3 regions of the Streptomyces sp. NPDC017246 genome follow, and region 3 is predicted to be linked to each of the others. Evidence: riboswitches for the same ligand, from Rfam matches in the RefSeq annotation. Region 3 holds a riboswitch; each other region holds the start of a gene.

Region 1 (4,736 bases), on a different contig from region 3:
GCCGCCGCAGACGCCGAGCACGGGCCGTCCCTCGGCCGCGCGCCGCGTCAGCGCGTCGGCGAGACCGCGTTCCCGCAGCCAGGCGAGGGCCTTGACCGTGCCGCGCGTGCCGGGCACCACGACCAGATCCGCGTCGACGAGCTCCTCGGCCCGGTCGACGAACCGCACGACCACACCCGGCTCGGCCGCCAGCGCGTCCACATCCGTGAAGTTGGACATCAGCGGTACGGCGCAGACCGCGACCCGCAGCACGTCCGCGCCGACCGGCGGTGCGACGACGGACTCCCGCACCGCGCCCCGGAGGGAGACCCGCAGGCCGTCCTCCTCGTCGATGCCGAGCCCGTGCGCGTACGGCAGCACGCCGAAGGTCCGGCGCCCGGTGAGCCCGTGGAGCATGTCGAGTCCGGGCTCCAGCAGGGTCACGTCGCCGCGGAACTTGTTCACCAGGTAGCCGGCGACGAGCTCCTGGTCCTCGGGGGCGAGCAGCGCCGTCGTGCCGAAGAACTGGGCGAAGACCCCGCCCCGGTCGATGTCCCCGACCACGACCACGGGCAGCCGGGCGGCCCGTGCGATGCCCATGTTCACGATGTCGGTGCGCCGCAGGTTGATCTCGGCCGGGCTGCCCGCGCCCTCGCAGATCACGGCGTCGTAGGTGCTCCGCAGCTCCTCCAGGCACGCCATCACCGGCTCGAAGAGCTCCTTCTGCCGGCCCCCGTGGTACCCGCGGGCGCTCAGTTCGCCGACCGGCTTGCCCATCAGGACGACCTGGCTGGAGCGGTCGCTGCCGGGCTTGAGCAGCACCGGGTTCATGAGCGCGGTCGGCTCGACGCGGGCGGCCTGCGCCTGCATGGCCTGGGCCCGCCCGATCTCGGCGCCCTCGCGGGTCACGAAGGAGTTGAGGGACATGTTCTGTCCCTTGAACGGCGCCACCTTGATGCCCTTGCGGACCAGCCAGCGGCAGATGCCGGCCGTCACGACGCTCTTGCCGGCGTCGGACGTGGTGCCGGCGACCAGCAGCCCCCCACCCCTCATGCGTTCCTCCGCTTCCGGGCCCCCAGGGCGCCGATGATCATGCGGCCGCCCACACAGGCGGCCAGAGTGAGTCCGGTGATCCGCCGCGACAGCCGTACCGCCCGGTCGATGTCGGCGACCTCGACGGGCCGCCCCGCCCCGTTCAGCACCGGCCGGTGTTCGACCCGCCCGCCGTACGAGAGGGTGCCCCCGAGCCGTACGCCGAGCGCGCCCGCGAAGGAGGCCTCGACCGGGCCCGCGTTGGGGCTGGGGTGCTGCGCCGCGTCCGCCCGCCAGGCCCGTACGGCTCCGCGCGGGTTCCCGCCGGCGACGGTCGCGAGGGCGGCCGTCAGCCGGGCCCCGGGCCAGCCGGCCACGTCGTCGAGCCGGGCCGAGGCCCAGCCGAAGCGGCGGTGGCGGGGCGACTTGTGGCCGACCATCGCGTCGAGGGTGTTGACGGCCCGGAAGGCGACGAGGCCGGGCACGCCGGCGACGGCGCCCCAGAAGAGGGCGCCGACCACGGCGTCCGAGGTGTTCTCGGCGACCGATTCGACGACCGCGCGGGCCATCGCCGGTCCGTCCAGGGACTGCGGATCGCGGCCGCACAGATGCGGCAGCCGCTCCCGGGCCACGTCCAGGTCCCCGGCGGCGAGCGCCCCGCCGATGGCGCGGGCCTCCCGGCCCAGGGTCGTACCGCCGACGACGGCCCAGACGGAGGCGGCGGTCAGGGCGACGGCGGCGGCCGGCCGGTTCCGTACGGCCCGTGCGGCGAGCACGCCCAGGGCCGCGGTGGAGCCGGCGCAGACGGCGGTGTGCAGGGCGCCCCAGCCGCGGTGGTCGTGGTGGAGGCGCTCCTCGACGGCGGCGGCGGCCCGGCCGAACACGGCGACGGGGTGGCCGCGGCGGGGGTCGCCGACGAGCTGGTCGACGGCGAGGCCGAGGGCCGCGCCGTAGGCGAAGACACCGGTGGCTCTGGATACGCTGCGGCCGCGGCCGGGCATGGCGCTATGTCCTCACTCAGGGTCCGCGCCCTGGATCGACGTGACCGGCGGCGAGAGTTCCTGACTCCCGGACCCTTCGGATCCGGTCACAGTGGCGGGACCGCGCCGGATTCGCACCGGACTTCCTCTACTGCCGCCGTAATGGCCTCGGCAGTCCACCACGGCCCGAGAACACCCGTCAACTCACCCTTGACCTGCGTCGGGTCACTGTGCGAAGCACCACAAACACGGCGCGGGACATGCGACGGCCGGGCGGCCCGCACCCGAAGGTGCGGACCGCCCGGCCGGGATCCCGAGGACCGTCAGGCGACGATCAGGTAGATGCCGTACGCGACCGCCGCGAGGCAGAGGCCGAAGCAGGCGTAGGCGCCGGTGCGGGCCATCGCGGCGGAGCCTCCCTGGGCGGCGGCCTGCTCCTGCTTGGAGAGGCCGATGATGCCGAGGGTGAAGAGGCCCACGAGCGCGAGGGTCGCCACGAGGCTGACTCCGAAGACGGAGCCGAGAGCTGCCCAGTCGATCTTCATGTGGTTCGTTCCTTACACCGCTGCGGCGGGAGCCGGGGGAGCGGCCGGGTCGGTGGGAACCGGCGCGGGGATGGTGGTCTTGAGGTCCTCGTCCGCGACGGCGGCGACGGAACCGGCGGCCGGCGGCGGGGTGACGGCCGCGATGGCGGTGGTCACGACACCCGCAGGCTCGGCGTCGAGGTCGTCGTCGGTGACGTTGTTGTGGTCGACCGGCTTGCGGCGGGACAGCGACCAGATGACGCCCGAGCCGCCGACCAGGAGGACCGCGACGGCGGCGATGCCCCAGGGGCCCTGCTTGGTGAGGAACTCGGCACCGGCGCCGACCAGACCCGCGGCGGGCAGGGTCAGACCCCAGGCGACGAACATCCGGGTCGCGGTCGACCAGCGGACGACACCGCCCTTGCGGCCGAGACCGGCGCCCATCACGGCACCCGAGCAGGACTGGGTGGTGGAGAGGGAGAAGCCGAGGTGCGAGGAGGCCAGGATGACCGTCGCGGCGCTGGTCTGGGCGGCGAAGCCCTGCTGCGGCCGGAGGTCGGTGAGGCCCTTGCCCATGGTGCGGATGATGCGCCAGCCACCGAGGTAGGTGCCGAGGGCGATCGCGACACCGGCGGAGACGATGACCCACAGGGGCGGGTTGGAGCCGGGGGCGAGGACGCCGCCGGTGACCAGTGCCAGGGTGATGATGCCCATCGTCTTCTGGGCGTCGTTGGTGCCGTGGGCGAGGGAGACGAGACCGGCGGAGGCGATCTGGCCGACCCGGTAGCCCTTGGCGGTGTGCTTCTCGTCGGTCTTGGCGCCGATCCTGTACGTCAGCTTGGTGGCCAGCATCGCGGCGAGGCCGGCGACCAGCGGCGCGGCGACGGCGGGGATGAGGACCTTGGTGACGATGGTGGAGCCGTTCACGGCCGACCAGCCGGCCGACATGACCGCGGCGCCGATGAGGCCGCCGAAGAGGGCGTGCGAGGAGCTGGACGGCAGTCCGAGCAGCCAGGTCAGCAGATTCCAGAGGATGGCGCCGACCAGCGCGGCGAAGATCACCTCTGTACGAATGCCCTCTTCGTTGATGATCCCGCCGGAGATCGTCTTGGCGACCTCCACGGACAGAAACGCGCCGACGAGGTTCAGCACGGCGGACATGGCCACCGCCGTCTTCGGCTTGAGCGCACCGGTCGAGATGGTCGTGGCCATCGCGTTGGCGGTGTCGTGGAAACCGTTCGTGAAATCGAACACGAGAGCTGTCACGACCACAATGGCGAGCAGCAGCGTGATGTGTTCCATTTACCCAGGCAATCGTTTGACGTCAGTGGCAAGCCGAACGTAAGCAACCTGGGTGAACGGAAGGTGAACTGGGCCGGGCGGCGTGGTGTCCCTATCCGGTGTCAAGTGATTCCGCTTAGCGTCCCGGAGGGCCGGGTGTCCACGATGCGGTCACCCCGCAACCCCGGGTAATACGGGCCATCACAGGGCACGTGCGACCTGCCCCGGTTCCTCCGCCGTCACCCGGTTCCGCTCCCTGGAACGAACCATCCGACCGGGGGACCCCGCCGAGGAGACCCATGTCACTCCCCAGGGGGTCCCCGAGGTACCCGCCGACGCCCCCGGCCGGCCCCCGTCCGACTCCCGGTCACCCCCCTCGCCGGCCCCCGTCCGACTCCCGGTCCCCCCCGGCCGGGTCCGTCCGGTGGCAGGTCGCCCCCACCCTGCCGAGACTGGGAGCGTGCGCCCGGCTACAGCGACGGCAGCGGCCGTCACCACTCTGCTCGGTGTCGGCGCGGCCGTGATCGCGGCCGGCCGGTACGCCAGCGACGTCGCCCTCAGGGCGCCGTCCGGACGTCCCCTGCCCGGGGATCCCAAACTCACCGTGCACGCGACGGCCCCCGAGCGGATCACCCTCACCCGCAGCCTCGCCTCGCTGCGCCCCGGTACGTACGGGATCGAGGGCCACGGCCTGCACGCCGTCGTCGGCCCCGTCCTCGACCGGGTCCCGCACACCGCCGACACCGCCGTCCGGCGGCTGGAACGGGTCGAGCTCGGAGTGCTCGGCCCCGGCGCCCGCGTCCGCTTCACCCCCGGGCTGCACGTCGGCACCCCGATCAGCGCCCTCGGGCTCGCCCACGAGGACGTCGAGATCCCCGGCGAGCTCGGCCCCCTGCCGGCCTGGCTGGTGGCCGCCCCCCGCACCACCTGGGTGATCGCC
Region 2 (4,736 bases), on a different contig from region 3:
GGCGGCGGTGGGCGCCGCGGCCTGGGCGGCACGGGCGATCCGGGTCGCCGGGCGGGAGCGCAGGTAGTACGTCGTCTTCAGCCCCTGCTTCCAGGCGTACGCGTACATCGACGACAGCTTGCCGATGGTGGGCGTCTCCAGGAACAGGTTCAGGGACTGGCTCTGGTCGAGGAAGGGGGTCCTCGCCGCCGCCATGTCGATGAGGCCGCGCTGCGGGATCTCCCACGCCGTGCGGTACAGCTCGCGCACCTCGGCCGGGACCCAGGTGAAGCCGGCCACCGAGCCGTTGGCGTCGCGCAGCGCCTCACGGGTCTGCGCGTCCCACACGCCGAGCCTCTTCAGCTCGGCGACCAGGTACGAGTTGACCTGGAGGAACTCGCCGGAGAGCGTCTCGCGCTTGAAGAGGTTCGAGACCTGCGGCTCGATGCACTCGTAGACGCCCGCGATCGAGGCGATGGTCGCCGTCGGCGCGATGGCGAGGAGGAGGCTGTTGCGCATGCCGACGGTCGCGATCCGCTCGCGCAGGGCCGTCCAGCGCTCCGGCCAGTTCAGCTCCACGTCGTAGTGGTCGGGGTGCAGGACACCGCGGGCCGTGCGGGTCTGCTCCCAGGCGGGGAGCGGGCCGCTGCGCTCGGCGAGGTCGGCGGAGGCCTCGTACGCGGCGAGCATGATGCGCTCGGAGATCTTCGTCGACAGGGCGCGCGCCTCGGCGGAGTCGAACGGCAGCTTCAGCTGGAAGAAGACGTCCTGGAGGCCCATCGCGCCCAGGCCGACCGGCCGCCAGCGAGCGTTGGAACGCCCGGCCTGCTCGGTCGGGTAGAAGTTGATGTCGACGACCCGGTCGAGGAAGGTGACGGCCGTACGGACGGTCGAGTCCAGCCGCTCCCAGTCGATGTCGCCACCGACGACGAACGAACCCAGGTTGACCGAGCCGAGGTTGCAGACGGCCGTCTCGCCGTCGTTCGTGACCTCGATGATCTCGGTGCACAGATTCGAGGAGTGGACGACCGTGCCGGGCTCGGCGGTCTGGTTGGCCGTCCGGTTCGAGGCGTCCTTGAAGGTCATCCAGCCGTTGCCGGTCTGGGCCAGGGTCCGCATCATCCGGCCGTACAGGTCGCGGGCCGGCATCGTCTTGCGGGCCAGGCCCGCGGCCTCCGCCTTGTGGTAGGCGGCGTCGAACTCCGCGCCGTACAGGTCGACGAGCTCGGGCACGTCCGCCGGGGAGAAGAGCGACCAGTCGGCGTCGGCGTTGACGCGGCGCATGAACTCGTCGGGGATCCAGTGCGCCAGGTTCAGGTTGTGCGTACGGCGCTGGTCCTCGCCCGTGTTGTCGCGGAGTTCGAGGAACTCCTCGATGTCCGCGTGCCAGGTCTCCAGGTAGACGGCGGCGGCACCCTTGCGGCGGCCGCCCTGGTTCACGGCGGCGACGGAGGCGTCGAGCGTCTTCAGGAACGGCACGATGCCGTTGGAGTGGCCGTTGGTGCCGCGGATCAGCGAACCGCGGGCGCGGATGCGGGAGTAGGAGAGGCCGATGCCGCCCGCGTGCTTCGAGAGGCGCGCCACCTGGTGGTAGCGGTCGTAGATGGAGTCCAGCTCGTCCTGGGGGGAGTCCAGGAGGTAGCAGGAGGACATCTGCGGGTGGCGGGTGCCGGAGTTGAAGAGCGTGGGGGAGGACGGCAGGTAGTCGAGCCGGCTCATCAGGCCGTACAGCGCGGCGACCTCGTCGAGCGCGCGGACGCTGTCGTCCTCGGCGAGACCGCAGGCCACGCGGAGCATGAAGTGCTGCGGGGTCTCGATCACCTTGCGGGTGATCGGGTGGCGCAGCAGGTAGCGCGAGTAGAGGGTGCGCAGGCCGAAGTAGCCGAAGCGGTCGTCGGCGGCCGCGTCGACGGTCGCGTCCAGCCGGTCCGCGTGCAGCGCCACGAACTCGGCGGTGCGGTCGGCGATCAGGCCCTCGCGGTGACCCACGGCGACGGAGGCGGAGAAGGAGAACGAGCCCTGCCCGGCCGCCTCGTCGGCGATGGTGATCGTCAGGAGCCGGGCGGCGAGCCGGGAGTACGCCGGGTCGTCGGCGATGAGACCCGCGGCCGCCTCGGTGGCCAGTTCGCGCAGCTCCGCCTCGTCCGCCACGGCGCTGCGGCCGCGGAGCGCGGCGGCGGCGACCTTGCCGGGGTCGGTGTCGGGGAGATCGGCGGTGAGGTCGGTCAGGGTCCGCAGCAGTACGGTCCCGGGGCCGTCGCTCTCGACCGCGGAAGCCTCGGCGGAAGCCGGATCGGCGGGCGCGATGGTCACGTGGGGGCTCTCCCTCGCTCGGCGCGGGGCCGCGGCGGGGGAAGGCGGGCAGACGGGCGTCCACAACACCGGACGCGACGCTTCCACCGGCCCACTCCGCGAGGCCCGGACGTCATTGGCACCCGGAACGGACGGACCGGGTGCGCCGTCGGCAGGTCCTCGGACTCACGTCGTACGAATTCGTCGTATCCGTACGAAGCACACCGTTGCGGGACAGTTCCGGATTCGCGCCGGATTCCCCTGCGTCGACAGCGAGGACGAGCATACATGTGGGGGGCGCCGTGTGCGGCACCCCCCACATGTTGTGTCGTCCCCCGGCTCAGAACTCCAAGGCGTAGGTGCGCAGGCGGTGGTCGGGAATCGGCTCCCAGTCCCGGTCCGGGGTCCGGACGAAGCCCAGGCGGTCGTATATCCGGTGCGCGGAGACCATCGAGGCGTCCGTGGAGAGCACGATGCGCCGGCACCCCGGCAGGGCCCTCGCCCGCTCGATACAGGCCCGTACGAGGGCCTCTCCGACGCCCCGCCCGCGGGCCTCCCGGGAGACCGCGAGCATCCGGAACTCGGCCTCGCCCTCGACCGCGATGTCCGCCCACGGGGTGCTGCCGGTGGCGAAGGTCACGCCGCCGAGGAGCCGCCCGTCGCCGTCCTCGGCGACGAGCACCTCGCTCTCGCGCGCCCGCCGTGCGGTGTCCCGGAGCACGTTCAGATACGAGTCCTCGGCCCCGTACTTCAGCAGCCCGTCGTTCAGATAGGTCCCCGCGGTGAGCTCACCGAGCGTCTCGTACTCCTCGGGCCGTACCGCCCTGATCGTGAAGTCCATGAGGGCAGTGTGCCTCCGGTCGGCCCCCGGCCTCCAACGGGTGCCGGATGCCGGTCGCCCGCCGGGGACGGCGAAGGCCGCCGTGCCTCCGGAAGAGGCAGGGCGGCCTTCGCCGGGTCCGGCGGTGCCGGGACCGGAGAGCGGTGCCGGTGGGATCCGGCGGCCGGGTCAGTGCGTGTCGGCGCCGATCTTCGGGAGCTTGGCGCTGACGCCGCGGTCCCCGGCGTCGGCCGTGTAGTCCTCCGGGGAGGTCTCGTCGATGCCCTCGGGGGCCTTGACGGCCTTGAGGACGAAGGTGAGGACGACCGTGACGAGGAGGTTGAGGACGAACGCGGTGAGTCCGATGTAGCCGATCTCGCCGATGCCCGGGATCTCGGCAGAGGAGCCGCCGAAGTGCTTCTGGGTCGGGCTGGCGACCCCGTACGCGGCGATCGTGCCGTAGAGCATGCCGACGGCCCAGCCGGCGAGCAGCGCCCAGCGGTGGAACCAGCGGGTGAAGAGACCGCCGACCAGGGCCGGGAAGGTCTGCAGGATCCAGATGCCGCCGAGCAGCTGGAAGTTGATCGCGACGGTCTTGTCCATGGTGAGGACGAAGGCGAGCGCGCCGACCTTCACCAGGAGCGACACCAGCTTGGAGACCTTGGTCTCCTGGGCCGGGGTGGCGTCCGGCTTGATGAAGTCCTTGTAGATGTTGCGGGTGAAGAGGTTGGCCGCGGCGATCGACATGATCGCGGCGGGGACGAGCGCGCCGATGCCGATCGCGGCGAAGGCGACGCCCGCGAACCAGTCCGGGAACATGGTCTCGAAGAGCTGCGGGATGGCGAGCTGGCCGTTCTTCACCTGGATCCCGGCGGCGATCGCCATGAAGCCGAGCAGCGCGAGCAGACCCAGCATCAGCGAGTACAGCGGCAGGATCGTGGTGTTGCGGCGGATGACCTCACGGCTCCGGGACGACAGCGTCGCCGTGATGGAGTGCGGGTACATGAAGAGCGCGAGCGCCGAGCCGAGCGCCAGCGTCGCGTACGTCCACTGACCGGCCTCGCCGGGCACGAGCGAGCCGCGCGGCTTTCCGGTCGCCGGGTTGGTCTGCGCGTACGCCTCGCCCGCCTTGGCGAAGATCTCGTCGAAGCCGCCCAGCTTGATCGGGATGTAGATGATCGCCACCGCGATGACGATGTAGATCAGGGTGTCCTTGACGAAGGCGATGAGCGCGGGGGCGCGCAGACCCGAGGAGTACGTGTACGCCGCGAGGACACCGAAGGCGATGAGGAGCGGCAGGTCCTTGATGAACCAGTGGGTGTTCTCGCCGCCGCCGACGCCCATCACGTCCAGGACGGCCTGGATGCCGACGAGCTGGAGCGCGATGTACGGCATGGTCGCGAGGATGCCGGTGACCGCCACCGCGAGGGAGAGGCCCTTGGAGCCGAAGCGGCCGCGCACGAAGTCCGAGGTGGTGACGTACCCGTGCTTGTGCGAGACCGACCAGAGGCGCGGCAGGAAGGTGAAGATCAGCGGGTAGACCAGGATCGTGTACGGCACGGCGAAGAAGCCGGCCGCGCCCGCCGCGTAGATGGCCGCCGGGACGGCGACGAAGGTGTACGCGGTGTAGAGGTCGCCGCCGAGC
Region 3 (4,736 bases):
CGACGAGGTAGTCGAGGCCGAGGTCCTGGGCGGCCAGGGCGTCCTTGGACTCGGCGGCGCCGATGAAGCCGACCGGTATGCCGAGGACGGCGGCGGGCTTCCCGGCCCCGTTCGCGACCATCTGCAGGAGGTGGAAGAGGGCGGTGGGCGCGTTGCCGATGGCGACGACGGAGCCTTCGAGGCGGTCCCGCCACAGTTCGAGGGCGGCGGCGGAGCGGGTGGTGCCCAGCTCGGCGGCGAGGCCCGGCACGGACGGGTCGGAGAGCGTGCAGATCACCTCGTTGTCGGCGGGCAGCCGGCGGCGGGTGACCCCGCTCGCGACCATCTGCGCGTCGCAGAGGACCGGCGCGCCGGCGCGGAGCGCGGCGCGGGCGTTCGTGACGACCCGCGGCGACCAGGCGATGTCGCGTACGAGGTCGGTCATGCCGCAGGCGTGGATCATCCGGACCGCCACCTGGGCGACGTCGGCGGGCAGGCCCGCCAGATCCGCCTCGGCGCGGATCGTGGCAAAGGACTGGCGGTAGATCTCCGCGCCGTCCTTCTCGTAGTCGAACATCCTGTTGCTCTCGCTCATCTCGTCGTGCGGGCCGTGGTCACGGCTTCGGTCAGGGCGGTACGGGGGGTGGGGACGCCGTCCACCAGGTAGTCGCCGTCGGCGGTGGCGAGGACGTCGGTCCAGTCGCCGTGCGGGTGTCCGCAGCGGCGCTCGCACCCGGAGAAGTGCACGGGGAGGCCGGGCGCCCCTCTGCGCGCGTTGTCTCCGGGGGCGGCGTCGGCGCGGACGTCGGCGAGGGACTTGGCACAGCCGGGCCGCCCGGTGCAGGCGGTGACACCGGCCCAGGGGGAGTCGGGGCGGGTGACGAGTCCGGCCGCGTCGAGCGCGGGCAGCCGGTCGGCGCCGGCTCCGGCCACGACGACCCCGCGCCAGGGCGTGAGCCGGACCTCGTCGGCGGGGAGCAGCGCCCGGAGCTGGGCGGTGGTGAGACGGCCGAGCGGGGCGAGGACGGAGAGGGCGGCGGGCCCGAGGACGCCGGGGGAGAGGGGAGGGCCCTGGGGGAGTTCCGGTGCGGGTACGGGCACCGCCGTCACTCCCGACTCCGCCACGTCCACCGCGTACCCCTCCGGGAGTTCCCGGACCCGCCAGGCCCCGGTTCCGGCCTTCCGCGCCGTGGTCAGGAACCCGCCCGCGACCGCCAGGGCCGCGCCGGGAGCGTCGGAGCCCGCGAGCCGGACGGCCCGGCCGCCGACGTGCAGTTCGGCCTCTCCCCCGCCCACTGCGACCAAGGTCACATCCCCGCCGAGCCCGGCGACATCACCGCGTCCGTCGTCGAGGACGAAGAGGAATCGGCCGGAAAGCGCCGCCGCCCAGGGCGCGGAGCGCAGGTGGGTGTCCAGCTCGCGGGCCCACAACTGCACGTCGGCGGCGCCGAGTCCGTCGAGCCCGGAGGCCGGGGAGGCGACGATGTTGCGGACGCGTTCGTGGGTGGGGGAGGGCAGCAGGCCCGCCTCGTCGAGGAGCGCCGCCAGCTCGGCCCCGCAGCTCTCGGCGAGGCCGCGCAGCTCGGCGTTGCCGCGCGAGGTGATGCTGAGCCGTCCGTCGCCCAGGGTCTCCGCGGCGTGCGCCAGGGTCTCGACCTGACGAGACGTCAAGCGTCCTCCGGGCAGGCGGAGTCGGGCGAGGTGGCCGTCGTCGGCGGAGTGCAGGCGCAGCGCCCCGGGGCACGCGTCGCCGCGGTCCCGTATGCGAGGTTCACCCGGTTCGGGCGTCGGGGGCGGGGTGGGCGGCATGGCGGCGAGCATACCGACGGGGAACCGGCCGACCACCGGGTGTGATCCGGCCGACTCCCCGGCTCCTCCCGGCCCGCCGACCGCACGATCTACTATGCAGACGGCATGGGGTCCCAGGACCCCGGGGAGGAAGCCCGGTGAGAATCCGGCGCGGTCCCGCCACTGTGAGCCCGTACCGGACGTGCCTCGGCACGAACCGGAACGGGTGAGTCAGGAACTCCCGCCAATCCACACGACCACCCGGGGCGCGGACAACCCCGAGGAAGGCCTGCGCTCGCCATGCTTCTGCTGCTGTCGCACTCCGACACCGACCTGCTCAGCGCCCGCGCGGCCGGCGGCCCGGTGGAGTACCGCTTCGCCAACCCCGCCCGTCTCCCCCTCACCGAGCTGACCGGCCTGCTGGCCGACGCCGAGCTCGTCGTCGTCCGCCTCCTCGGCGGCCTCCGTTCCTGGGAGGAGGGCCTCGACGCGGTCCGCGCCGCCGGCAAGCCGGTGGTCGTCCTCAGCGGCGAACAGGCCCCCGACGCACAGCTGATGGAGGCGTCCACCGTCCCCGTCGGCGTCGCCACCGAGGCGCACGCCTACCTCGCGCACGGCGGCCCCGGGAACCTGGAGCAGCTCGCCCGCTTCCTCTCCGACACCGTGCTGCTCACCGGCCACGGCTTCGAGTCCCCGGCCGCCGCCCCCACCTGGGGCCCGCTGGAGCGCACCGCCCGCACGACCACCGGCCCGACCGTCGCCGTGCTCTACTACCGCGCCCACCACATGAGCGGGAACACCGGCTTCGTCGACACCCTCTGCTCGGCGATCGAGGACACCGGCGCGCAGGCGCTCCCGCTGTACGTGGCATCCCTGCGCGCCCCCGAACCGGAGCTGCTCGACCGGCTCCGTACCGCCGACGCGATCGTCACCACCGTCCTCGCCGCGGGCGGCACCAAGCCCGCGGAGGCGCAGGCCGGCGGCGACGAGGAGGCCTGGGACGCGGGTGCGCTCGCCGCGCTCGACGTGCCCATCCTCCAGGCGCTCTGCCTGACCGGCTCGCGCGCCGCCTGGGAGGAGAACGACGAGGGCCTCTCCCCGCTGGACGCCGCCAGCCAGGTCGCGGTGCCCGAGTTCGACGGCCGGCTCATCACCGTCCCGTTCTCCTTCAAGGAGATCGACGAGGACGGGCTGCCCGCGTACGTCGCCGACGCCGAGCGCGCCGCCCGGGTCGCCGGCATCGCCGTCCGGCACGCCCGGCTCCGCCACATCCCGAACGCCGAGAAGAAGCTGGCGCTCGTCCTCTCCGCGTACCCGACGAAGCACTCCCGCATCGGCAACGCCGTCGGCCTCGACACCCCCGCCTCCGCCGTCTCCCTGCTGCGGCGCCTCATCGCCGAGGGGTACGACTTCGGCCCGGAGGCCGACCTCCCCGGCCTCGTCTCCGGCGACGGCGACGAGCTGATCTACGCCCTCATCGAGGCCGGCGGCCACGACCAGGACTGGCTGACGGAGGAGCAGCTCGCCCGCAACCCGGTCCGCATCCCGGCCGCCGACTACAAGCGCTGGTACGCGACCCTCCCCGAGGAGCTGCGCACCCACGTCGAGGAGCACTGGGGCCCGGCGCCCGGCGAGATGTTCCTCGACCGGTCCCGCAACCCGGAGGGCGACATCGTCCTCGCCGCGCTGCGCCGCGGGAACCTGCTGATCCTCATCCAGCCGCCGCGCGGCTTCGGCGAGAACCCGATCGCGATCTACCACGACCCCGATCTCCCGCCGTCCCACCACTACCTGGCCGCCTACCGCTGGATCGCCGCCCGCGCCGAGGACGGCGGCTTCGGCGCCGACGCCATGGTCCACCTGGGCAAGCACGGCAACCTGGAGTGGCTGCCCGGCAAGAACGCCGGCCTCTCCGCCGCCTGCGGCCCCGACGCCGCCCTCGGCGACATCCCCCTGATCTACCCGTTCCTCGTCAACGACCCGGGCGAGGGCACGCAGGCCAAGCGGCGCGTGCACGCGACCCTCGTCGACCACCTGGTGCCGCCGATGGCCCGCGCCGACTCGTACGGCGACATCGCGCGCCTGGAGCAACTGCTCGACGAGTACGCGCAGATCTCCTCCATGGACCCGGCGAAGCTGCCCGCGATCCGCGCCCAGATCTGGACGCTGATCCAGGCCGCCAAGCTCGACCACGACCTCGGTCTCCAGCAGCGCCCGGAGGACGACGGCTTCGACGACTTCCTGCTGCACGTCGACGGCTGGCTGTGCGAGGTCAAGGACGCCCAGATCCGTGACGGTCTGCACGTCCTCGGCGGCGCCCCGGAGGGCGAGGCCCGGGTCAACCTGGTCCTCTCCATCCTGCGCGCCCGCCAGATCTGGGGCGGCACGCAGGCGCTGCCCGGTCTCCGCGAGGCCCTCGGCCTCGACGAGTCGGCCGCGACCCGCACCACCGCCGACGAGGCCGAGGCGAAGGCCCGCGAACTCGTCGAGGGCATGGAGGCGGCGGACTGGTCCGTGGCCGCGATCGAGACCGTGGCCGCCGCGTACGGCCCCGAGGTGCACGCCGTCCTGAGGTTCGCCTGCGAGCAGGTCGTGCCGCGGCTGGCCGGCACCACCGACGAACTCACCCACGCCGTCCACGCCCTGAACGGCGGCTTCGTCCCGGCCGGCCCGTCCGGCTCCCCGCTGCGCGGCCTGGTCAACGTCCTGCCGACCGGCCGGAACTTCTACTCGGTCGACCCGAAGGCCGTGCCGTCCCGGCTCGCCTGGGAGACGGGGCAGGCGCTCGCCGACTCCCTCCTGGAGCGCTACCGCACCGACAACGGCGAGTGGCCGACGTCCGTGGGCCTCTCCCTGTGGGGGACCAGCGCCATGCGCACCGCCGGCGACGACGTGGCCGAGGCGCTCGCCCTGCTCGGCGTCCGCCCGCTGTGGGACGAGGCCTCGCGCCGGGTGAACGGCCTGGAGCC

What was found. A riboswitch is a leader RNA that binds a small molecule or an ion and turns the genes downstream of it on or off. The one in region 3 is predicted to bind cobalamin.
Region 1: linked by a shared signal. The riboswitch ahead of ACH4MY_RS15620 (cobalamin biosynthesis protein) and the one ahead of cobN (cobaltochelatase subunit CobN) in region 3 are both predicted to bind cobalamin.
Region 2: linked by a shared signal. The riboswitch ahead of ACH4MY_RS34085 (ribonucleoside-diphosphate reductase subunit alpha) and the one ahead of cobN (cobaltochelatase subunit CobN) in region 3 are both predicted to bind cobalamin.

The regions. Positions count from the first base shown of each region.
Region 1 is NZ_JBIRMW010000006.1:64,191-68,926, reverse strand. Features, by position in the region: gene ACH4MY_RS15625 (cobyric acid synthase) at 1-1,032, opposite strand, end outside; gene ACH4MY_RS15620 (cobalamin biosynthesis protein) at 1,029-2,012, opposite strand; cobalamin riboswitch at 2,047-2,179, opposite strand; gene ACH4MY_RS15615 (hypothetical protein) at 2,315-2,536, opposite strand; gene ACH4MY_RS15610 (anion permease) at 2,549-3,817, opposite strand; gene ACH4MY_RS15605 (alpha/beta hydrolase) at 4,257-4,736, shown strand, end outside.
Region 2 is NZ_JBIRMW010000021.1:3,113-7,848, reverse strand. Features, by position in the region: gene ACH4MY_RS34085 (ribonucleoside-diphosphate reductase subunit alpha) at 1-2,292, opposite strand, end outside; cobalamin riboswitch at 2,425-2,574, opposite strand; gene ACH4MY_RS34080 (GNAT family N-acetyltransferase) at 2,612-3,112, opposite strand; gene mctP (monocarboxylate uptake permease MctP) at 3,281-4,736, opposite strand, start outside.
Region 3 is NZ_JBIRMW010000002.1:471,600-476,335, forward strand. Features, by position in the region: gene ACH4MY_RS06880 (precorrin-8X methylmutase) at 1-556, opposite strand, end outside; gene ACH4MY_RS06885 (cobalamin biosynthesis protein CobG) at 571-1,800, opposite strand; cobalamin riboswitch at 1,879-2,027, shown strand; gene cobN (cobaltochelatase subunit CobN) at 2,068-4,736, shown strand, end outside.